Regions from separate parts of the Clostridium mucosae genome, predicted to be linked through region 2. Evidence: predicted binding sites of a transcription regulator. Region 2 holds the regulator's gene; the other holds the start of a gene.
The links. The regulator Rex, encoded in region 2, represses fermentation and respiration genes when NADH is low (regulators of the CRP and FNR family bind a similar motif). The targets are predictions, from matches to a motif close to ATTGTTAANNNNTTAACAAT.
Positions count from the first base shown of each region.

Region 1: adhE (bifunctional acetaldehyde-CoA/alcohol dehydrogenase) is a predicted target of Rex. The motif match lies at 4,315-4,334, and genes of this name have one in related genera.

Region 1 is NZ_JANKAF010000008.1:18,022-31,127, reverse strand. It holds gene NSA50_RS10305 (replication-associated recombination protein A) at 1-928, opposite strand, end outside; gene NSA50_RS10300 (hypothetical protein) at 956-1,438, opposite strand; gene adhE (bifunctional acetaldehyde-CoA/alcohol dehydrogenase) at 1,591-4,215, opposite strand; gene NSA50_RS10290 (HutP family protein) at 5,017-5,430, opposite strand; gene NSA50_RS10285 (MarR family winged helix-turn-helix transcriptional regulator) at 5,533-5,985, opposite strand; gene NSA50_RS10280 (MgtC/SapB family protein) at 6,100-6,816, opposite strand; gene NSA50_RS10275 (methyl-accepting chemotaxis protein) at 7,215-9,212, opposite strand; gene NSA50_RS10270 (hypothetical protein) at 9,433-9,837, opposite strand; gene NSA50_RS10265 (YqfO family protein) at 10,124-10,444, shown strand; gene NSA50_RS10260 (FAD-dependent oxidoreductase) at 10,586-11,854, shown strand; gene NSA50_RS10255 (SDR family NAD(P)-dependent oxidoreductase) at 12,118-12,921, opposite strand.
Region 2 is NZ_JANKAF010000003.1:128,736-141,841, forward strand. It holds gene NSA50_RS05530 (DUF4179 domain-containing protein) at 1-630, shown strand, start outside; gene NSA50_RS05535 (hypothetical protein) at 738-1,130, shown strand; gene NSA50_RS05540 (PH domain-containing protein) at 1,309-1,923, shown strand; gene ytvI (sporulation integral membrane protein YtvI) at 3,162-4,238, shown strand; gene NSA50_RS05555 (NUDIX hydrolase) at 4,419-4,853, shown strand; gene NSA50_RS05560 (zinc dependent phospholipase C family protein) at 4,993-5,586, shown strand; gene NSA50_RS05565 (ArsR/SmtB family transcription factor) at 5,800-6,159, shown strand; gene NSA50_RS05570 (heavy metal translocating P-type ATPase) at 6,176-8,431, shown strand; gene NSA50_RS05575 (redox-sensing transcriptional repressor Rex) at 8,880-9,521, shown strand; gene NSA50_RS05580 (short-chain-enoyl-CoA hydratase) at 9,776-10,558, shown strand; gene NSA50_RS05585 (acyl-CoA dehydrogenase) at 10,647-11,786, shown strand; gene NSA50_RS05590 (electron transfer flavoprotein subunit beta/FixA family protein) at 11,805-12,584, shown strand; gene NSA50_RS05595 (electron transfer flavoprotein subunit alpha/FixB family protein) at 12,606-13,106, shown strand, end outside.

The DNA.
Region 1 (13,106 bases), on a different contig from region 2:
GTGCCTCTGGAAGCCCTACCTTTAAAGCCAACTCTATACCTGAATTTACTACACTTAGCGCATTAGGATGTGCAAGTCCTATATCTTCTGCTACTATTACAGAAATTCTTCTTATTATTGCCGTTAAGTTTCCTGATTTAATAAGCCTTGCTAAATAATGTATAGCTGCATCAGGATCACTGCCTCTTATGCTTTTTTGCAATGCACTTAATAAATTGTAATACTCATCACCACTTGCATCTGCTCTCATATGAGATTGATTCAAACTTTCTATATATTCTACAGATATTTCCTTTATATTTTTAAGTTGTGAATTTATAGTTAATTCTAATATATTATAAGCTTTTCTATAATCTCCTTGAGAAATTTCACCAATATACTTCAAAGCTTCTAAAGAATACTCTACATTAATACCTTCACCAATTAGCTTTTTTATCGCCTTCTCTAACCCTATAGTTATATCATGTATATTTAGTGCCTCAAATTTGAATATATTACATCTACTTAATATTGCCTTATGAATTGCAAAATAAGGATTTTCTGTAGTGCTTGCTATTAATGTAACTCTTCCATTCTCTATAAATTCCAAAAGTGCTTGTTGCTGTTTTTTGCTAAAATGCTGTAATTCATCAATATATATAACTACTCCATTATAGTTAAGTAAACTATCCAAACTCTCAGTAATTTCTTGTATATCTTTTACAGAAGCAGTTGTAGCATTTAATTTATAAAATTTTCTATCAACATAATTTGCCATTATATTTGCTAAAGTTGTTTTTCCTGTTCCTGGTGGTCCATACAGTATACAATTTGGAATCATCTTATTTATAATTAAGTTATATAACGGCTTTCCTTTAGCTAATATCTCATTTTGACCAACAAAATCTTCTAATGTTTTTGGTCTCATTATTTCTGCTAATGGTTTCATTATTTTCACTCTTTCTTTTTGTTATTTTTAATTAAATCCTTCATTTAATTCTTTAGCCTTTTCAATATCTTCATATTCAGTAAATCCTTCTATAAAAATTTCTCCGTCTTTTTCTTTTACAATTACTTCAATTGGTACATCTTCGCCTATAGCCTCATCACTTGCATGTTCATCGCCATGTGTCTCTAAAGCTTTTGCTACCATATCAAGAGTCATATACACTTTATATTTTCCATTTTCATTTTTTATACTTACTATTTTACTTTCATATTTCTCAAGATTTAATTCACCTATATATAATGAGTAAAACTCTACATAATTGCAAACATAAAAATTATCCTCACTTATATGTTTCTTCATAGTATCATCGTATCCATCTTTATATGATAAAACTAAATCAATTGTTTCTTTTATCCTTTTCTCATCTTGCCTACTTACATCCTTTGTACATCCAAACATAAATATTTGTGCAAATAATAATAAAGATATTATTAATATTTTCTTTTTCATATATTTCCTCCATTTTGTAATATTAATTCTTTGTAATATCTTAACAAATTCTCTTTATAAATAATATCACAATTTCTTGTCATATATGAGTAATATGTAAATAAAAAATAGAGACTACATAAGAGTAGCCTCTATTTTTTTATCATAAAATATTATTTTTTCTTAGTTTCTTTTTTAACTTCTTTAGTCTTTGGACCTTCATAAGCTGTAATATACATTTCTCTTAATTCACTCATTAATGGATATCTTGGGTTAGCACCTGTACATTGATCATCAAATGCTTGCTCAACCATTTCATCTAATGTTTCATAGAACTTAGTTTCAGATACTCCAGCTTCTTTTATAGTTTTTGGCATATTAACTTGAGCTTGTAATTTCTCAACAGCCTTTATTAATAATTCTACCTTTTCTTCTTCAGTGTTTCCGCCTAATCCAAGATGATCAGCTATTCTAGCATATCTCCATGCTGCATTTGGATATTTGTATTGAGCAAATGCTGCTTGTTTAGTTGGAGCATCAGTTGCATTGAATCTTATAACTTCATTCATTAATAATGAGTTTGCCATACCGTGTGGTAAGTGATGGAATGCACCTAATTTATGAGCCATTGAGTGTGTAATTCCTAAGAATGCATTTGAGAATGCCATCCCAGCCATACATGATGCATGAGCCATTTTTTCTCTAGCTTTAACATTAGTTGTTCCTTCATTATAAGCATCTGGTAAATACTTAAATACTAATCTTATTGCTTCTAAAGCTAAACCATTAGTATATTCTGAAGCCATTATTGATACATACGCTTCAATTGAGTGAACTAATACGTCTATTCCTGCACAAGCTGTTAATCCCTTTGGTGAAGTCATCATAAGCTCAGCATCAACTATTGCCATATCTGGAGTTAGTTCATAATCTGCAAGTGGATATTTAACACCTGTAGTTTCATCTGTAATAACAGCAAATGGAGTTACTTCTGAACCTGTTCCTGCTGATGTAGCTATTGATACCATCATAGCTTTTTCACCCATAGTTGGGAATTTATAAACTCTCTTTCTTATATCCATAAATCTCATTGCTAAATCTTCAAATTTAACTTCTGGATGTTCATACATTACCCACATAATTTTTGCAGCATCCATTGCTGATCCACCACCAAGGGCAATTATTACATCTGGATTGAAATCTAACATTTCTTTTGCTCCAGCTTTTGCACATCTAAGTGTCGGGTCTGGTTCAACATCTGAGAATATTTTAAATTGTATTCCGTTTCTTTCTAAAACTTCTGTAACCTTATTTGTATATCCCATTTCAAATAATACTTTATCAGTTACTATAAATGCCTTCTTTTTACCCATATCTCTTAATTCTTCTAAAGCTACTGGTAAACAACCATATTTGAAGTAAACTTTTTCTGGAACTCTAAACCAAAGCATATTTTCTCTCCTTTCAGCTATGCTCTTAATGTTAATTAAGTGCTTTGGACCAACATTTTCTGAAACTGAGTTTCCTCCCCATGATCCACATCCAAGAGTTAATGATGGAGCTAGTTTAAAGTTAAATATATCCCCAATAGCACCTTGAGATGCTGGCATGTTTATTAATGTTCTAGCTGTCTTCATCATTTCTCCAAATTTTAATATTCTATCTCTTGATTTAAGTTGATCAGTGTAAAGAATTGAAGTATGTCCCATACCACCTAATTCTATTAATCTATTAGCCTTTTCTAAAGCCTCTTCATATGACTTAACTCTATACATAGCTAAAATTGGAGATAATTTTTCATGTGAAAATGGTTCTTCTAATTCTACAGATTCAACTTCACCAATTAAAACTTTAGCTGTTGTTGGAACATTAACTCCTGCCATTTCTGCAATTTTATAAGCTGATTGACCAACTATATTTGCATTTAATCCACCTTTTTCATTTAATATAATCTTTCTAACCTTATCTACTTCTTCACCCTTAAGAATGTAAGCTCCTCTATCACTTAATTCACTCTTAACTTCATCATAAACTTGATCTATAACAACTAGTGATTGTTCTGATGCACAAATAACCCCATTATCAAATGTTTTTGAAAGTAATATTGAGTTTACAGCCATCTTTATGTGAGCAGTTTCATCTATTATAGCTGGAGTATTACCTGCTCCAACTCCTAAAGCTGGTCTTCCTGATGAATAAGCCGCTTTTACCATTGCTGGACCACCTGTTGCAAGAATTATATCAGATTCTCTCATAACATTTTGTGATAATTCTACTGATGGCTCATCTATCCATCCTATGATTCCCTCTGGAGCTCCAGCCTTAACTGCTGCTTCTAATACTATTCTAGCAGCTTCAATTGTAGCTTTCTTTGCTCTTGGGTGTGGTGATATAATTATTGCATTTCTAGTTTTTAATGCTATTAAAGTTTTAAATATAGCTGTTGAAGTTGGATTAGTTGTTGGAACTATAGCTGCTATAACTCCTATTGGTTCTGCAACCTTTGTTATACCAAAAGTTTTATCTTCTTCTAAAACTCCACAAGTTTTCATATCTTTATATTGATTATATATATATTCAGCTGCGAAATGATTCTTAATAACTTTATCTTCTACTATTCCCATTCCAGTTTCAGCAACTGCCATCTTTGCTAATTTAATTCTGTTATCATTTGCCGCCATAGCTGCTTGTCTAAAAATCTCATCTACTTGCTCTTGATTATAAGTAGCAAATACCCTTTGTGCTTCTCTTAATTCTTTAATTCTTTGAGTTAATTCCTGTGCATTTGTTACAGCCATCTTTTATTCCTCCTAAATATCTATAAGTTAATTTTTACATTCTGATTTATTTACTTTTTTAATATTATGTTTAACTTAACTACATTTTCATTTTATTCCATTGTTTAATTTTTGTCAATCTTTTTTTGTTAAAAGTTTATCACATTTTTTATTTTCTTATTTTTTGTACTATTTTAATGCAATTTCATAAGTTTAAATTTTCCTTTCTTTATTTATTTTGTATTCAAGTTTGATATTTCTTATAATATTCGACTTTATACCTCTACCATTTTCTGAATACTTGCTCATTTTTGAGTTATGGTATAATTTTAGAAAAAATCCCCAAGAAATTTGTTGAGTTAATTTTGTAAATTTCGGTAGTTAATTGTTATATTTATAACAATTAATGAGTTAAACATAACAATTCCTTGACCAATATTTTCAAAAATAAAAATATTAGCTTTATTAGAAATACTAAAGCTAATATTAATTTTCCAAAAATCCGTTTAAATATTCATATATAACAATCTTTAATTCGTAAGATTATTATATTAAACTTTATATTCACTTATATATTTTTATACGTAATTATCTAATAAGGTTAAAAGCTATTTTTCTTTAATTACTTATTATTAAGTTTCCCTTTTTTCTTATATAATTAATTTAAAATATTCAAAAGAATATATTCTATAAATTATATATTCCATCCATAATATATAAACATCATAATCATTATTTTTATTTAAATTTTTATTAGTTATTTTATAAAAAATAAAGGTAATATGTTTATATTTATAAACATATTACCTTTATTTGTACTAATCATTCAGGAATAGCTCTATGCCCTATCCCAATCACTACTTCATCTAAATGTAGGAGTCCAACACTTAGAAAAATACATACAGTTAGGTGTTCTCCTCTTCTTGCAATCCCTACTTTTCCACCTACATTTTGTCCACTTGCTCTGTTCCAAACCTGCATCAATGCATCTCTAGTTGCTCCAATTACTCCACCTTCGTGTAAATGTTCTTCTCTTATTACTCCATTTCTTTTAGAAGCTACTAATGCTCTTTCTAATATTTTAGATGTTGAATCATTTATATTACCACCTATATTTACAGCAGTTACTAAGACACCTTTTTTCTTAAATTCAACCTTAAGTTCTTCCTCTTCATCTCTAGATGAAATTGCCATCCTAGTTGCATACTTAGCAACTTCTAAACTAGTGTTTCCCATAATATCCTCCCACCCCTAATATTTATACATTAATAATATCATAAACATTAGATTCATTATAGTAACTTAAACTGATTACTTTATTAGAACAACTAGTTTTTCTTACTTTATATTTTCACATTTATCTTTAAAATATTTATTTAATTTATCTAAAGACCCTATCAATACATTCTTTTCATCTTCTGAAAGATCATCCATCATACTTCTTACCATTTCATTATGAAATCTTTCATGTAGTCTATGTGCAACTTTTCCCTTTTTAGTTAATTCAACTAACACTACTCTTCTATCTTCTTCTATTCTTTTTCTATCTACATATCCCTTTTTAATTAATCTATTAATTGATGTAGTTAATGTTCCAACAGTTATACCTAAATCCTGTGCTACTTCACTCATCATTCTTTGTTCTTTTCTTCCTATTGTCTCGATTGTATGCATTTCTCTAACAGATAAGTCTGAAAAATGCCCACTTTTCAAAGTTTTTTCTTCAATTTGTAATATTTCATTAAATATTTTTACAAGCAACTCATTAACTATATTTTCACTTCTTTGCATAATAACTTTATCCCATCCTTTTTCTATAGTTCCTCAATTAAATAATAATCTAATAGTAATCAAATTTCAATTGTATAATAAATATTTTTATATAAAGTATTTTGAATATCAAAATTAATTTAACATTTTTATATAAATTATATTTTCATTATTTCTTAATACATCTATTATTTTATCCAATTTTACATATCCAGGTTGTATAATTGTATATATAGCATGAACCTCACTTTCATCATAACGATTTTTTTCTTTATCTAAAAGGTATTCAACTATTTTTATCTTTAAGTTTTCATTTTCAAGCGATTTTTGTATTTCTATATTTACATTCTCTATATCATGATATTTAATTTCAACTTTCTTAACTATATTCTTTGATATAAACTTGCTTTCTATTCTTTTCAAAAAAACTAATGTTATAACTATTATAATAGCTCCAAATATACTTATATAATATTCTCCCATCCCTATAGATAGTCCTAGACAAGCAACTATCCATAAAGTTGCTGCAGTAGTTAATCCCTTAATATTTCCCTTGGTATGGATTATAGCTCCTGCTCCAATAAATCCAACCCCAGTAATTACTTGTGCTCCTAGTCTTCCATAATCAATTTTTATAACATCACTTAACTCTTTATTTGCTTCAATCATTGCAATTGCTTTATTTCCCATATCAATTTGTAATAAAGATATTATTGTTGCTCCTAAGCATACTAATATATGGGTTCTAAATCCTGCTGCTCTATGTTGCATTTCCCTTTCATATCCAATTATTCCTCCAACTATAACAGCAAGAACTAACCTGATTATTATTTCTCTAATGTCTAATATCATCTTATCCTCCTTTAAAGTGCTAAGTTAAAATACTACATTATTTATCTTATGATTCAAAGTAAAGTATTTTGATTATATTTCTATAAAACATATATTATTTTCTATATTTTTTTATAATAAAAAAGGGGCTATATCAAAATAAATTTTAATATTAGCCTACAAAAAAGAAGTTCTAATTTAATTCAAACTTCCCTTTTTGTAAATATATAAATAATAAATAAAAATTTGTATTTAAGTTTAAAAACGTCTTTAAGTAAGTAAAATCAATGGTTTAAAAGGGGCTCGCGAAACGCGAGCCCCTTTATAAAAATAATAGATTAACTTTTTAAGGCAATAAAGCTTACTTGAAATTGAATAAATTTTATATTAAATAGATTTCTGAGACTACACCTTTAGCTTTATATCTTAAACCTATCAATAGATTTTAAAACTTCAATACTTCTATATGCTAAATCCTCAGAATCCTCAGCTACATTTTCACTAAATTTATTTAAATCATTTGATGATGCCGTTATTTCTTCAGATGCACTAGATATCTCCCTTGATGCTTTTGCTACATTTATAATTTTCTCTAGTATATTCTTCTTTCTTTCATCTATTTCTATAAATGAAGTATTTATATTACTTATTCTAGGTGTTATACTCTTTACTTCTTTAGCTATATCATTAAATGAATTAATTGAATTATTTATAATACTTCTTTGTAAGTGAAGCTTTTTATTAATTTCTACAGTATCTTCTGCTATTGCCTTTGTATTTTTAAATACATTATTTAGTATAATATGAATATTATTTGATGCATTATTTGAATTTTCCGCAAGCTTCCTTATTTCATCAGCTACTACAGCAAAACCCTTTCCAGCTTCCCCAACTCTAGCTGCTTCTATAGCTGCATTTAAAGCTAATAAGTTTGTTTGATCCGAAATATCATTTATTAAAACTAGTATATCTTTTACTGTGCTTATATCATTAAGCATATTATCCATATTATCACTAAATTCACTAAATCTATTATCAAAATCCTCAGCCGTCACTATTAAAGTATTCATTTCACTACTATTCTTTATTGATTTAATTTCGATATCTTTTGCCATATCATCTATCTTTACAATATTCCTTGAAATTTCATCTATTTCTTCACTAAAGACATTAATTACACCTATTGTATTTTCTAATTCCCCTTTTTGAGTATTACTAAATGCTGCTACTTCAAAAATAGAAGTAGATATATCACTTGCTAATTTATTTAATTCTTTAGAAACAACAGCAAGAGAAGTTGATTTTTCTGAGACATCTTTTGAAGATATTTTTATTTTAGATATAATATCCTTTACTGAACTTCTAGTAGTTTCTATAGACTTACATATATCCCCTATTTCATCTTTTCTATTTAGATGATTTTCTGCAAAACTAACTGTTAAATCTCCGTTAGAAATATGTATCATATTAGTTTTTATATTTTCTAAAACTTTTGTTATTCCCCTAGTAATAATATATATTAATAAAATACTAAAAATTAATATAGAAGAAACTATTAGTAATGTAGTATTTCTAAATTCTTTCAATGATTTAAGCAAATCATCACTATCTACAGTTATTCCTATAGACCAACCAGTACTTGCTATAGGAGAATAAGCAATATAAGATTTATTACCATTTTGATTATACTCTGAGGAACCACTTTTTCCAGAAATCATATCTTTTTGTACATTTATAACATCCTTATAATTCTCATCATTTCCATATTGATTAATTAAATTGCTTTTTTCCATAACAAAATAAAAATCATCATGGGCTATAACAGTTCCTTCAGAGTTTAAAATAAAAGCTGAGCCAGTATCTAAAAATTCAATATCATTTGATAATTTACTAAAATCTTCTGTTGATTTTAATCCTAGTATGGCTCCAACTATTTTATTATCCTTTTTTAGTGGTACAGTATATGCAGTTACTCTACTTTTATCAATAGATGATATAAATGGATCTGATATTACCTCACTACCATTTATTGTCTTCTTGAAATAATCCTTATCTTGTATATGTTCCATTCCATCATTATAATAAACAACTCCATCTAATCCACATATTCCTATATTATCAAAGTTCCTCTTTTCAATCTCATTTTTCAGTATATCTCTTTTTTCTTTTATTGATATTTCATCGCTAGAAAGTCTTTTATCCATAGCTATTTCTTCTAAATTTTTAGTACTTTCTAAGAACTTATCATTTATTCTCATTGAGGCTTGTTTTGACATTTCCTCCATTATAATTAGGCTATTTTTTACTAATGTATTTTTTGCAGTATAATATGATATAGTTGAGTTACTAATAGTTCCTATAGCTATTACTGGAATAAAAAATAGTAGCATCTTTACTAATAGCTTTTTAAAATTCATCATAATCCCCCATATACTTATTTTTCTTGGTAACGTTTCCGAAACTTTATATTACAATTCATTTGATTGATATAATATAAGATAAGTAAACATTTACTTCTATATTTCAATTATATCTCCTAAATTTATACTGATACAATAGTATATTTGCATAAGTATTTTGTAATATTTTGGATTCTTATACAATTTAAAAATAATAAAGGGCTAAACATTAGCCCTTTTAAATTATAGTCATTGATAATAAGGTGATAACTATTCCTATTATAATTGTTAAATAATAAAAGTTATATATCTCTTCATTACTATATATCTTAAGCTTTTCTACTTTTCCTTTTGGATATATTACTTCTAATTCATCACCCTTTTCCAAATTAAACTTTTCATTTAAATATGATATAGCAACTCTTACCTTCTTATTATCTTCCTCAACTTCTAAAATCGGATAAATACTAGCATTATAAACTGCATGATATTCAGCTCCTGGCATAAAGTAAGTATAGCTTTCAAACCCTATTACTTTAGCCTTTTTTATTATAGATTTTTTCTTTACTTCAATACTTCTTATTAAATTAAAAGCCGTAAATATAGTTAATATTATCCCAATGATCGCAAATAAAATTCCCACTTTAATTCCCCCAACTAAATTTTATTTTCTTCACTATATAGTATGCTGTATATATTTAAAAGATATATGATATAAGTTTTTTCATACTTTTCTAGTTTTTTCTCTAAATATCTGCTATTTTCTTTCATAAATTTTATTATTAATAATAATTTATTAGTTTTTTTAGGCATTTTATGAAATTTTTTAAATTTAACTTTTGTTGATAATAGACATTAATTTCGTTTACTATTTTCTTCTAATAAGATATTATTTAAATATAGCTATTAATAGGGGGTCTATTCAATATATGAATTACACAAAAGTTAAGTTTGAAATATTTATTCCTTTTGAATTTGTAGATAAATTGAGGGAAACAATAAATAGAACTGGTGCTTTGACTATAGGAAACTATGATAATTGTATGTCTATAAGCGAAGTTAATGGTTACTTCAGACCATTAAAAGGATCTAATCCTCATATTGGGAAAGAAGGTAACTTATCTATTGAGAAAGAGGCTAAAATAGAATTTAGATGTGATAAAGATTTAGCCTTTGAAGTTATTAACGTTATAAAAAAACTTCATCCATATGAAGAGCCTGTTTATAACATATTTCCTGTAATAAATTAATTTATAAAGATAATTATGACGACTTTATTTTAAAGTCGTCATTTCCGTTTTAATAGCTATGTAATAAAAACCAAATTATAGTATCATTTTAATGACCATAGAATAGTTTATTATTAACATTAATATTTGAGGTATAATATAATGAAAATTATTATAATAGGTGGTGGTTTTGCTGGTTGTCAAGCTGCTATACAAGCAAGAAAAATGGGCGCAGAAGTTCATATAATTGAAAGAACTGATATGCTTTTAGGTGTTGGTAATGTCGGTGGAATAATGAGAAACAATGGTAGATTTACAGCTGCAGAAGAACTTTCATTATTAGGTGCTAATGAGTTAATAGATATTATCGATTCTCTTGCTATTCATAAAAATATAGAATTTTCTGGCCATAAACATGCTAATTTAACTGACATAGCTAAAGCAGAACCAGAGATAAGAAGATACATTTTATCTTTAGGAATTAATATTCATTTTAAGAGCAGAGCAATCAACGTATCTTTGGCAAACAACTCTATAACTAAAATCAAATTGGCCGATGGATCTTTTATAGATGGTGATGTATTTATAGAAACTACTGGTTCAACAGGTCCTATGACTAATTGTAACAGGTATGGAAATGGTTGTTCCATGTGCATATTAAGGTGTCCTTCATTTGGTGGAAGAGAAAGCCTAAGTGCTAAAGCTGGTATAAAAGATATCATAGGAGAAAGAGCAAATGGTACTCCTGGAGCTATGAGTGGATCCTGTGAACTCCCTCGAGAATCACTATCTAAAGATATACTAGATATACTTAATCAATATGGGGTTGCTACTCTACCAATTCCACAAGAAGATATAAATCTAGATAAACTAAGTCAAAAAGTTTGCCAGCAATATGCTTTAAAAGAATTTGCTGAAAATGTTATTTTATTGGATACTGGACATATTAAACTTATGACTTCATACTATCCATTAGATAAGCTTAGAAAAATACCCGGACTTGAGAATGCAAGATATATCGATCCATTGTCTGGTGGTCAATCAAATTCTATTAGATATTTAGCTTCAAGTCCTAGAGATAATTCAATGAAAATATTAGGGTTAAATAATATGTTTTGTGCTGGTGAAAAATCTGGATTTTTTGTAGGTCATACAGAAGTTATGGTAACAGGGGCTTTAGCAGGATATAATGCTGTTAAATTTACATTAAATGAGCCATTATTAGTTTTACCTAGAGATTTAGCAATAGGTGATATAATTGCCTTTGCAAATGAAGCTTTAGATATGGAAGATGGTAAAAGCCTAAGACATACATTTTCTGGTGGAGAATACTTTGAAAGAATGAAAGAACTTAATTTATATACTACAGATAAAGATATTATTTATGAAAGAGTTAAATCTTTATCATTATTAGATATATTTAATAAGTAATATAAGAAAGAGATATAAACTTTAATTTGTCAATAAAGCTTATATCTCTTTTTATTCTTTAATTAATCTTATTTTAAGCTAATTATATTAAATATGTCCATTATTTTAATAATAATGCTAGAGATAAAGACATTGAATAATTTGCATCAATCCCTCCCAAACTCTCTCCATTTATACCTCTTAATTGGACTATTTCCGAAGATCTCCCTGTAACAGTGTTCCTACATACCAGCTGGAAAGCTTTCATAACATAAATCTATATTCTAGAATATAGTGGGAACCATCCCGCCATCAATACGAAGTGCTGCTCCAGAAAGAGATGAAGCAAATGGACTTGCAACAAAGGCTGCAAAACGCCCAATTTCTTCTGGTCTAATTAATCGCTGTATCTGAGAAAGTGGTCTATGATTCTTCATGAAATCAGCTTCCCATTCCTCTGGTGCTATAGAGCTATCACGATACATATTCTCAAGCATTTCCTGCACTCCTTCTGTTAGTGTAGAACCAGGCATAATGGTATTCACTGTAACCTGTGTTCCCTTTGTCAATTTTGACAGACTTTTCGCAAGTGATAGATTCATAGTTTTTGTCATGCTGTACTGTGGCATTTCCCCAGATGGCATTAATGCTTCCTCACTTGCAACAAAAATGATCCTACCAAAATTCTGCTCCAACATATGCGGCATATAAAATTTTACTAGGGCATTTCCTGCCATAACATTAACTTGGAAAAACCTTTCCCAAATCTCATCAGTTATATCCCAATATTCCATTGGCTGAAAAATTCCCATATTATTAATTAAAATATCAACTCTTGGAAACTTCTGAAACAACCTTTCCCTTTCTGAATAATTTGCTAAATCCGCGGAAGCACTCTGAGGTTTTGTATCTGGAAACTTCTCCTTAATTTCCTCTACAACCTTCAATACATCATCTTCTTTTCTACCATTTATTATAACATTCGCTCCTTCTTTTGCCAGCTCAATGGCAATTGCCTTTCCAATGCCTTTCGTTGAACCAGTAACAAGTGCAAGCTTATTCCTTAATCCTAATTCCAAAATAAACACTCCTTTCAACTCATTGAGATTATGATATTATATTAAATTATATGAAATGAAAACTTGCTGGATCTGGTCCTACATATAAACAATATCTCTAATTATCTCTTCTTTTATAGTTTCATTTGTTTCATTATAGTTTAATTTAAATAATTCAAAACCAAATCCATTTATTTCAACTCCATTTTCCAATA
Region 2 (13,106 bases):
GATGGTGAAAAGGTTAGTGAAGGTGGGTCAACAAGCTTAAATTATAATGAAGATGGAACATATGAAATGCTTCATATAGTAAATATAAAAGATGTAGATATAGATAAAGATTTAAAAATCGATATAGAATATTTAGGTGGAGAATATAAGCAGTATGGAATAGAAAGAGGATTAAATGGAAATTGGGCTTTTAGTATTAATTACAATGGTGAAAAGATAGCTAGAGATACTAAGAAGATATATATAAATAAGGATATTAATATTGGAAATGAATATTCTTATAACATAAATAGTATTGTAATATCTCCAGTAGATGTAATATTAAAATATAATACTACATTAATGAATGAAGAAAAAATAATAAATGGAGAAGATCATTCTAGAGATATATCATTCACAATTATGGATGCTGATAAGAATGTGATAGTAAAAGAAAATGGGATGAATATAACAGGGGATATGACAACAGGAGATATGGAAGCTAATATGTTTTTAGATAGTGAATTGAAAAATAAAATTATTATTGTTCCATATAAAGTGTCATATAAAAAATATGATTCTATTGATGAAATGATAAAAGATAGAGAATATATTTTTGATGAATCAATTGAAATAGAATTAGAGGACTAGGTTTATAAAATAGGGAAGTGATATCTTCCCTATTTTATTTGTAATATTCTATTAATTTTATGATAAAATATACATATAATAGTTAAATTAATTAAGGAGGATTGGATTTGGGTAAAGGAGTAAGCATTCAGTGTAAGAGATGTGATTATAGTGCAACGTTATTTGAAGGGATTGGTTCTAGGACTAAAGACTTCGAAGTGTTTAGAGGAGAGCTTACTAAGAAAAGAAATGACAGTATAGACTTTATATTAAGTAAGAAAAATATTAATAATATAAGCTATTATAATGCATATGTAAAATGTGATAAGTGTGGAAATTTAGCAACAGTTCCTTACGTAGAAATTAATTATGATGATAATAAAATTTTCAAATTAGAGTATAGCTGTGAAATATGTAGAAGTAAATATAAGGTAGTTAGTGAAGATGAGATAGTTAACAGTAGATGTCCAATTTGTAATTACGAGCATTTACAAAATTCTAGAAGTATATTTTGGGATTAATAGAAAGCAAAAAAAGTTTATATTTTTATATGAGTTTTTGTAAATGTATTCATGAATATTTTCTTTTAAATGAGAAAGTAAATTTTAATAATAAATAATTCGATAAAATAAAATATATATGTGTTATTAAAAAGTTACTATATAAATAAAAAAATTATAAGGATTTAGGAGGGTATATATGTTAAAAAAATTAGCTTCAGATGCTCTAGGACTAAGTGATATAGGAAAAATAATTGATAAAAAGGATTTTAATAAGGTGGATGCAGATGATTATATAATGCATGAAGATGGAGAACAAATATTTTTCCTTATAAAATCAAGAACTGATGAGTATTGCTTCACTAATTTAGCTCTTATCCATGTAGATGGTACATCTGCTGTAAGTAAAAAGAGACTTGTGACAAGATATGATTATTATAGAAATGAAATTAGAAATGTTGCTATAGAAACAGCTGGGACTATAGATCTGGATTGTGAAATTAAATTTATTATTGGAGAAACAGCTTTTTCAATAGATGTAGATAAAAATCAAATAGAACAATTAAAGGATTTATATAAATCATTAATTAGAATATCTCATATAATACATGAAAATGATATTATGCTTGCTAAATCTGAAGAAACTTTAAAAATAGCATCCAGTGTTTGTGCATCAAGTAAGGTTGTTGAAGGAAATGCAGCAGAAATATTTAAAGATATAAATGAGTATGCTTTTAATTGGACAAAGATAAGTAGAGAAAATTACATTAAAAAAGATTTTTCTGATGTGTTTAAGAATTATATAAATAACTAATATTAAAGGTCATAGATATCTATGACCCTTGCTATTAGTTATTTATCTTGAGAGCTTCTTTTATTTTTGTATGCTTTATTCAATAAAATAATTATAGAAATTATAATGATAGAAGTTATTATGAATAAAATTGTAGTTTTGGTGATATAGATTTTTTTATCTTCTATACCTTTATTAAATTCTTCTTCTATTATATTAGTAGCTAATTTTAACTCCGTAGGAACTTCATAGGTTTCATTTTTATAGCCTTTATCATATGCATTTTTTAATTCTACATTTAATTTGTCAATTCCAGAATCATACCCTTCCTTATACCAGTCTTCTTGTATATGACTTGAGAATCCTTGAGATTTATATTCAAATCCTTTGATAGAATCTTCGAATCCAAGAGTTTTAGTTTCATCCTTAAGTTGACTTTGTCTATTTTCATATGCCGATAAGTATTCTTTAATAAAAATTTGATTTACATTATCAGAGAAAGTTGAAGGGGTAATAAATTTATCAGCATCAGATATTCCTTGTTTTTTATAAATCTCTTTATTTTGAGTTATGTAATTTTTATATCCTTTATCATAACCATCTTTATAGGTTATTTTTAAAATTTCATTAGAATATGAATTGTTATCAGGAGCTCCATTAGATCCTGCATTAAAACCTAAGGAATAACTTTCACTTTTATCTGATTGGAGTTTTTGGTATCCATCATTATATCCATTAATATAAGTTTCATTTGAGGAATGAGACGTATTTTTATTATTACCATTATATCCGTCAGTATAGCCGATATCATATTTAGATTCTTGAATATTATTTATTTCACTATCTAAGTTTGGTTGAAGTGTTTGTCCATCGTAAGGACAACCGTTTTCATGTAAGTGAGCTGGGTAGCCGTGATGATAATGATAGCTTCCTAAGCCAGATACATTTTTATTATCTTTATGGCCTCATGAAGAATCGGTTCTTCCTGAGTGAGCAAATGAATTAATTGTAATCATAGATGATAAAAATATAGATAAAGACACAGTTTTAATAATAGGTTTAATATGTAACATAGCTTAACTCCTTCATAATGTGCAAATATAATACTATTATCCATAATATAGGAATAGTTTACTATATTATGGATAATAATTTATTTTATAGAAAATGAATTCTGAATTTTAAATTAATATTGAAATTATAAATTTAAAATTAAATTTATTTATTGTATAATCAATATAAAATATAAGGAGATTAAGATGATGGGTGTAGAGAAAAAAAGAGAATTTATAATTAATACGCTGTACTTAGCAATCGTTTCTGCAATAATATATATTGCAATTAGATATGGGCTAGCTTGGTTTTTACCATTTGTAATAGGATTTGGAATAGCATTTATATTAAAGCCATTGATAAATCTAATATCAAGAAAATCTGGGGTAAATAGGAAGGCGGTTGCTGGTATTACAGTTTTAATTTTTTATACAACAGTTGGAGCCTTATTTACATTAATTATAGTAAAGGTATTTGTTGCATTAAAGGAATTATTTATTAAATTGCCAGGCATTTATATGACTTCTATAGAACCAGCAATATTTCAGTTATCTAGCGGATTTGAAGATATATTGATAAAATTAGATCCTACTTTAGTGCAAGCTATAAGAGATATTATATCCTCATTTACAGAATCATTAGGAGCTGTAATTTCTAGTATATCATCAGGAGTTGTTGTATTTGTATCATCAACAGTTACTTCTGTACCAACATTTTTTATTATAGTTATATTTTCCATTATTGCATCTTTCTTCTTTGCGATGGATTATACAAATATAACAAGTTTTATAACAAGACAATTTTCTGAAAAAACTTCTAGTTTGATATTTGATGTTAAAGATTATATAGTTGGTACCTTATTTAAATTTGTAAAGGCTTATTCAATAATAATAACAGTAACTTTTATAGAACTAGCTATAGGGCTATCTATATTAAGGATAGAGGGCGCAATTACAATAGCATTATTAATAGCTTGTGTAGATGTACTTCCTGTACTTGGAACAGGTGGGATAGTTATACCTTGGATTATAATAGAATTAATTAGAGGTAATATAGCTTTAGCAATAGGATTAACTATAGTTTATGTTGTTATAACAATAGTAAGAAACGTTTTAGAACCAAAAGTTGTAGGACAGCAAGTTGGGTTGCATCCTATAATAATGTTGATGTGTATGTTTATAGGAGTTAAAATATTTGGATTCCTAGGATTATTTGTATTACCTATAATAGTTATAATATTAAAAAACTTAAATGATAGTGGAAAGATACATATATTTAAATAGGAAGACAATAAAAATTATTATTTAAGAAAATTTAAAAGTGAATTAAGTAATTTATTAAAAGATAGTGAATAAACGATATATTAATATTTATTAAAAGATGTAGATATATGAAAGTATAGATTATTATACTGAATATATCTATTATTTTATAAATAATACCTTTATAAATAGGAGTAGCATATGAAAATTGAATTTTATGAAAAAAATATAGTAGAAAATGAAAAATTACTTTATGCAATAATTGTATCAAGATATAAGAATAAATGGATATTTGTTAAACATAAAGAACGAGATACGTGGGAAATTCCAGCAGGACATAGAGAAATTAATGAAGATATAAATTTTACGGCAAAAAGAGAATTATTTGAAGAAACAGGAGCTAAGGAATTTGAAATATTATACATGAACGATTATTCTTTAGAGATTAATGGAAAGAAAAGTTACGCGGCATTATTCTTTGCTGAAATATATTCTTTAGGAGATTTGCCGGATTTTGAAATAGGAGAAATTAAAGAATTTGATAATATACCTAAAAATTTAACTTATCCAGATATACAACCTAAATTATTCGAAAAAATAAAAGAAGTATTAAAGGTGAATATTAACAAATTATAGATTTAAGGTTATAATGGTTAAGAGAGAAGGCAATTACTAATATGATAATAAGTGGGGCTATATACAAGAAAACATATTTGTCTTTTATCATCTATAGTATTATCATATAGTTAAATAAGAAAAGCGAGGTGAGGAAATTATGATGATGAATACTCACAAAGCTTTAGCACAACAATTTATAAGCAATGTAGAAGAGGATAAAGTCTTTATAATAAATGATGGACATTTTATATGGGGAAACTTAAAACCTGATTCTGTATCAAAATATAAATTTAAAAAACACTATATAGATGAAAGTTTTGATATGGTTGTTAAAAAGATAGAATTTTTATCCTCATTAACTTTAGATGATATCTATAGTAGATATTCATCTAAAAAATTTAATCAAGAGCTAGGCGTTGTTTGTCATTTTTTATGTGACTTTTTCTGTATTCCACATTTTCAAAGATGGGAATTTAAAAGTGCTAATGCTATGAAGGAACATGTATTATATGAAAATGAATTAAATAAATTTTCTAAGGATTATAATATAAAAAGAGATATGAATTTCCACCTAACATCAGAAGAAATTGGGAAGTATATAATGAAACTTCAAAAAGAATACGAAGGAATAGCCTCATACGAGAAAGATTTACTTTTTGCTAGTCATATTTGTAGTACTGTTGTGAATATGGTATTAAACGAAGTATTTTTAAATCAAAAGTTAAAAGAGCATATAGCTTTAGTAATATAGAGAGTCAATAGACTCTCTATTTTTTTATATAAGGTCAGTATAAAAGCATAAGATTTCGAAAATCTTATTATATAAGAAGTTTAACAGTGTAATATTTGAAAAGTAGATTTATGGAAAATTTTTTTATTTAAAGTTGACACATTTGATGGGAATATCATATAATATTATTAAATAAACATATGAGCAATTGTTCATATGTTGTGGGAGGGAATTATGGAAGAGAATAAATTAGAAAGTTGTAATTGTACAATAATTCATAAGGATGTTGTTGATAAAGTTAGAAAGTCTATACCAGATGAGGAAAAATTATACGATTTAGCTGATTTATTTAAAGCTTTTAGTGATTCTACAAGAATAAAAATATTATGTGCTTTATTCCAGGAAGAATTATGTGTATGTGATTTAGCTGCACTATTGAATATGACACAATCTGCAATCTCACATCAGCTTAGAGTATTAAAATCAAATAGATTAGTTAAGTTTAGAAGAGATGGGAAAGTTATATATTATTCATTATCAGATGATCATATCAAGCATATATTTAATGAAGGATTTAAGCACATTATTGAATAGGAAAGTGGTGAAAAATATGAGTAGTAATGAAATAAAATTAATTTTATCAGGTTTAACATGTGCAAATTGTGCAAACAAAATTGAAACAAGAGTAAATAGTATCAATGGTGTTAAAGAAGCTACTTTAAATTTTACAACATCAACTTTAATTATAGAATTAAATGGGGAAAGACATAATGATGATGTTATAGCAGAAGCAAAAGGGATAATAAATAAACTTGAACCAGGTGTCAAAGTATTTAATAAAAATGAAAATAATATTGTTACTAAAGAAGTTAATAAGTGTACAAGTGGTACGTGTTCAATAGAAAATAAAAGTGATAAAGAAAATCATAATCATGACAATAATCATTCTCATAGCAATTTAAGAGGCGAATCCAATGAGAATTCTCATGAACACTCACATGGACATTCACATGATCATTCTCACGGAGAAGCAGTGAGTTTGAAAGAAAACATGAGGCTAATAATAGGAGCAATAGTATATGCAATTGCTTTGATTTCAACTGAAGGATCAATTCTATCTGTAGTATTATTTGCGCTTAGTTATGTATTAGTTGGAGGAGAAGTTGTATTAACTGCTATAAAAAATATCTTAAGAGGAGAAGTTTTTGATGAAAATTTCTTAATGACAGTAGCTACTTTAGGTGCATTCTTTGTAGGAGAGTTTCCAGAAGGTGTAGCTGTTATGTTATTTTATCAAATAGGAGAAGTATTCCAATCATATGCAGTAAATAGATCAAGGAAATCAATTACTTCTCTTATGAATATAAGAGCTGATTATGCAAATATTTTAAAGAATGGGAAAGAAGAAAAAGTTAACCCAGAAACTGTTAATATAGATGATGTAATAATTATAAAACCAGGAGAAAGAGTGCCATTAGATGGTACAGTATTAGATGGAACGAGTTTTGTTGATACATCAGCGCTTACTGGAGAATCAGTTCCAAGAGAAATTTCAATAGGAGAAGATATATTAGCTGGTTTTATAAATACTAATGGTGTTTTAAAGGTAAAAGTAACTAAGAACTTTAAGGAGTCAACAGTTTCTAGAATTTTAGAATTAGTAGAAAATGCTTCTAATAAAAAGGCACCAACTGAAAAGTTTATAACTAAATTTGCAAGAATTTATACTCCAATAGTTGTTTTCTCTGCATTAGCATTGGCAATAATACCACCTTTAGTGATAAAGGATGCAAGTTTTTATGACTGGATTTATAGAGCATTGATATTCTTAGTAGTATCTTGTCCATGTGCTTTGGTAGTTTCAATCCCTCTTGGATTATTTGCTGGAATTGGTGGTGCTTCTAGAAAAGGTATATTAGTTAAGGGTGGAAATTACTTAGAGGCACTTAAAGATGTTAATACAGTTGTTTTTGATAAAACAGGAACATTAACAAAAGGTGTTTTCAAAGTAACCGAAGTAAATAATATTGATATACCTAAAGAAGAGCTAATAAAGGTTGCAGCTATTTCTGAAAGTTTATCAAATCATCCAATAGCACAATCTATAATTAAGGAATATGGAAAAGAAATAGATTCTAATGAATTAAGTGATTACGAAGAGATATCTGGACATGGAATTAAGGTAACTATTAATAATTCACAAGTATTAATTGGTAACTATAAGCTTATGGAAAAGTTCGAAATAAAATATAATAATATAAATTCAATTGGAACAATAGTCCATGTAGCAATAAATAATGAATATAAAGGTAATATAGTAATTTCAGATGAAATAAAAGAAAGTTCTAAATCAGCAATAGCAGGTTTAAAGAGTATAGGTGTATCTCAAACTGTTATGTTAACAGGAGACAATAAATCCGTAGGAGAAAAGGTAGCATCATTAGTAGGTGTTGATAAAGTGTTTGCTGAATTGTTACCAGGAGATAAGGTTGATAAAGTAGAAGAGTTAATTGAAAATAATTCAACTGAAGGAAAGGTTATATTTGTAGGTGATGGAATAAATGATGCTCCAGTTTTAGCAAGAGCAGATATTGGAGTTGCTATGGGTGGTATTGGATCAGATGCGGCTATAGAGGCAGCAGATGTTGTTTTAATGAAAGATGATCCAGAGGCTCTAGTTACAGCTATTAAAGTTGCAAGAAAAACCAATAAAGTATTATGGCAAAATATATTATTCTCATTAGGAGTAAAAGTTCTTGTATTACTTTTAGGAGCTTTTGGTATTGCTAATATGTGGGAAGCTGTATTTGCAGATGTTGGAGTTACAGTAATAGCAGTAATAAACTCAACAAGATGCTTGAAATAATTTCAAATACTATTTTTATTGACAAATTTCAGCATATTCAATATAATAAACTAGGTTGAGAACATTTCAGGCATAAGGGAAGCATACAAGATCATTATCTTGTTTACAGAGCATATTAATAAGGCTTTGTATAAATTTGAGACTTATGTATAACGGATCTGCTACGTTATACATAAGTCTTAATTTTTTTATGTAATATAACTACACTAAATTTTATATGAAAATAAAATTTGTTAAAAATATATAAGAAATGTATAAATTGGCAATAATAATAGTATGTAAACTTATATGATTGAGAAAAAATTAACTATTTTATATGAATTTTAGCTTGTTAAATAGTTAACCTAAGTTGTTTTAAAATTATGATAAAAGTGGTAAAATAATAATTATAAATAAGAATAATATTGTTTTAATATATAAGATAAGAGAAAGTAGGAGAATATATAGTATGGATAAGAAAAAGAATATTTCAATGGCTGTAATCAAGAGATTACCAAAATATCATAGATATTTACAAGAATTGTTAAGAAACGATGTGGATAGAATCTCTTCAAAAGAACTTGGAGAAAAAATAGGATTTACGGCATCACAAATAAGACAGGATTTAAATTGTTTTGGTGATTTTGGTCAACAAGGATATGGATACAATGTAAAGGACTTATATAATCAAATTAGCATTATATTAGGATTAAATAGAGAATATAAGGGTGTAATCATCGGAGCCGGAAATATAGGTCAGGCAATAGCAAATTACAGTAGATTTTCTCAAATTGGATTAGATATAGAAGCAATATTTGATGCAAATCCAAAACTTATAGGAATGAGAATAAGAGATATAGAAATACAAGATATAGATATACTAAAAGATTATCTTGAAGATAATAACATAGATATAGGTATAATTTGTGTTCCAAGAATTAATGCACAAAAGGTATGCGATACTTTAGTGGAAAATGGAGTAACAGGTATATGGAATTTTGCACCTGTTGATTTAATAGTACCAGAAGATATAACAGTAGAAAATGTTCATTTATCAGAAAGTTTATTGACATTAATATATTTATTACATGATAAAAATGAAAATAAATAACTAAATTGATAATTGGATTAAATTAGAAATAGTTATTGCAAAAGAAAATTTTAAAGTTTATAATAATAATTGAAGCATCTGCTTCAATTATTTTTGCTTATGATTGTTATAAGATTAACAAATTTGTTGTTTTATGATACATATTAACATTAATATAATTTTTAATATGTTTTAAATGCAATTATAAGATACTACATGGGTTATGTCTATTGAAAAAACTTAATATAAGCATGGATAAAAGGGAGGATTCTATAATGGAATTAAAAAATATAATTCTTGAAAAAGAAGAAAATCTAGCGATTGTTACAATTAATAGACCTAAAGCATTAAATGCATTAAACTCAGAAACATTAAAAGATTTAGACGTAGTATTAGAAGACTTAGAAAATGATAGTAATATTTATTGTGTTATATTAACAGGAGCTGGAGAAAAAGCTTTTGTCGCAGGAGCTGATATTTCAGAAATGAAAGATTTATCAGAGGAAGAAGGAAAAGAATTTGGCCTTTTAGGAAACAGAGTTTTCAGAAGATTAGAAAAATTAGACAAGCCTGTAATTGCAGCAGTATCAGGATTTGCTCTTGGTGGTGGTTGTGAATTAGCTATGGCTTGTGATATAAGAATAGCTTCAGAAAAGGCAAGATTTGCTCAACCAGAGGTTGGTCTTGGAATAACACCAGGATTTGGGGGAACTCAAAGGTTAGCTAGACTAGTTGGAGAAGGTAAGGCTAAAGAGCTTATTTATACATGTGCAACTGTAAAAGCAGAAGAAGCACTTAGAATTGGTTTGGTAAATAAAGTTGTAGCTCTTGAAAATTTAATGGAAGAAGCAAAAACTATGGCAAATACCATAATAGCTAATGCTCCAATAGCAGTTAAGTTATGTAAGGATGCTATAAATAGGGGAATGCAAGTTGATATAGATACAGCTGTAGAAATTGAAGCTGAGGATTTTGGGAAATGCTTCTCTACAGAAGATCAAAAAGAAGGAATGGCAGCTTTCATGGAAAAGAGAGCTAAAAATTTTTTGAATAAATAGTCAGAAAAAATAAAATATAACGAATTATCGCAATATTAAAACGGAAGTGTTTAAGTAAAAAGGGTGCAATATCGAGGAGGTATAATAAATGAATTTTCAATTAACTAGAGAACAAGAATTAGTAAGACAAATGGTTAGAGAATTCGCTGTGAATGAAGTAAAACCAATTGCTGCTGAAATTGATGAGACAGAAAGATTTCCAATGGAAAATGTTAAAAAGATGGCTGAACTTGGAATGTTAGGAATTCCATTTGCTAAAGAATATGGCGGAGCTGGTGGAGATACTCTTTCTTATATTTTAGCAGTAGAAGAACTATCAAAAGTTTGTGGAACTACAGGGGTTATAGTATCTGCTCATACTTCTCTTTGTGCTTCTTTAATAGAACAATTTGGAACAAAAGAGCAAAAAGAAAAATATCTAGTAGATCTTGCAAGTGGCAAAAAGCTAGGAGCTTTTGGATTAACAGAACCAGGAGCAGGTACAGATGCAGCAGGACAACAAACTGTAGCCGTGTTAGATGGAGATAATTATATATTAAATGGATCAAAGATATTTATAACAAATGGTGGAGTAGCTGATACATTTATAATTTTTGCTATGACTGATAGAAGTAAAGGAACAAGAGGAATTTCAGCATTTATAGTTGAAAAAAGTTTTGAAGGCTTCTCAATTGGTAAAAAGGAAGATAAGCTTGGAATTAGAGGATCTTCAACAACAGAATTAGTTATGAGTAATTGTGTAGTACCAAAGGAAAACTTAATTGGACAAGAAGGTAAGGGCTTTGGTATAGCTATGAAAACTCTTGATGGTGGAAGAATTGGTATAGCAGCTCAAGCTTTAGGAATTGCAGAAGGTGCATATGATGAAGCAGTTGCTTATATGAAAGAAAGAAAGCAATTTGGAAAACCATTATCAGCATTCCAAGGACTTCAATGGATGATAGCAGAAATGGATACTAAAATTGAAGCTGCAAGACATTTAGTTTATAAAGCTGCTTGGTTAAAAGATAATAGACTTCCATATTCAGTAGATGCAGCAAGAGCTAAGCTTTATGCAGCAGAAGTTGCTATGGATGTAACAACTAAGGCAGTTCAAATATTTGGTGGATATGGATACACTAAAGAATACCCAGTTGAAAGAATGATGAGAGATGCAAAGATAACTGAAATATATGAAGGAACTTCAGAAGTTCAAAAGATGGTTATTTCAGGAAATGCTTTAAGATAATAGGGGGAGGATTTATAAATGAATATAGTAGTTTGTTTAAAACAAGTTCCAGATACAACAGCTGTTAAAATTGATCCAAAGACAGGAACTCTTATAAGAGATGGTGTTCCGTCAATAATAAATCCAGAAGATAAGCATGCTTTAGAAGCAGCCTTAACTTTAAAAGATAATGTAGGTGGAAAGGTTACAGTAATAAGTATGGGACCTCCTCAAGCAAAAAATGCATTAAGAGAAGCGTTATGTATGGGGGCTGATGAAGCTATACTTATAACAGATAGAGCTTTTGCTGGTGCCGACACATTAGCTACTTCAAAGACTTTAGCAGGAGCAATAAGAACCTTAGAATATGATATAGTTTTTGCTGGAAGGCAAGCTATAGATGGGGATACTGCTCAAGTTGGACCAGAAATTGCAGAACATTTAAATATACCTCAAGTAACATATGTTCAAGATGTTAAGGTAGAGGATGATGGATTATTAATAAATAGAGCATTAGAGGACGGCTATGAATTAATAAAGGTTAATACACCAGTTTTATTAACAGCTATAAAAGAATTAAATGAGCCAAGATATATGAATGTTAGATATATCTTTGATACTGCAAATACAGAAATAAAAGTTTGGTCAGCAGACGATTTAGAAGTAAATAAAGAAGAATTAGGACTTAAAGGTTCACCAACAAAGGTTAAAAAGTCAATGACTAAAGAAGCTAAGGGAGCAGGCGAATTAATAAATGAAGTTCCAGGTGAAGCTGTAAAATATGTATTAGGTAAATTAAAAGAAAAACACTACATCTAGGAAATATGGGAGGTAAAAAAGATGAGTTTAGCAGATTACAAAGGCGTATGGGTATTTGCAGAGCAAAGAGAAGGAGAGCTTCAAAAGGTGTCTTTAGAGTTACTTGGTGAAGGAAGAAAAATTGCAGATAAATTAGGTGTAAAATTAACAGCTCTTTTATTAGGAGATAATATAAGAGATTTAGCTGATACATTAGGAAGACATGGAGCAGATGAAGTTATAGTTGCAGAAAATGAATTATTAAAGCACTATACTACTGATGGTTATACAAAGGTTATTTGTGACTTAGCAAATGAAAGAAAGCCAGGAATTTTATTTATAGGAGCAACTTTCATTGGAAGAGATTTAGGACCTAGAGTAGCTGCAAGATTATCTACAGGATTAACAGCAGACTGCACAGTTTTAGATGTTGACATTGAAAAAGCAGATTTATTAGCTACAAGACCAGCATTTGGTGGTAACTTAATGGCTACAATTGCATGCCCAGATCACAGACCACAAATGGCAACAGTAAGACCTGGA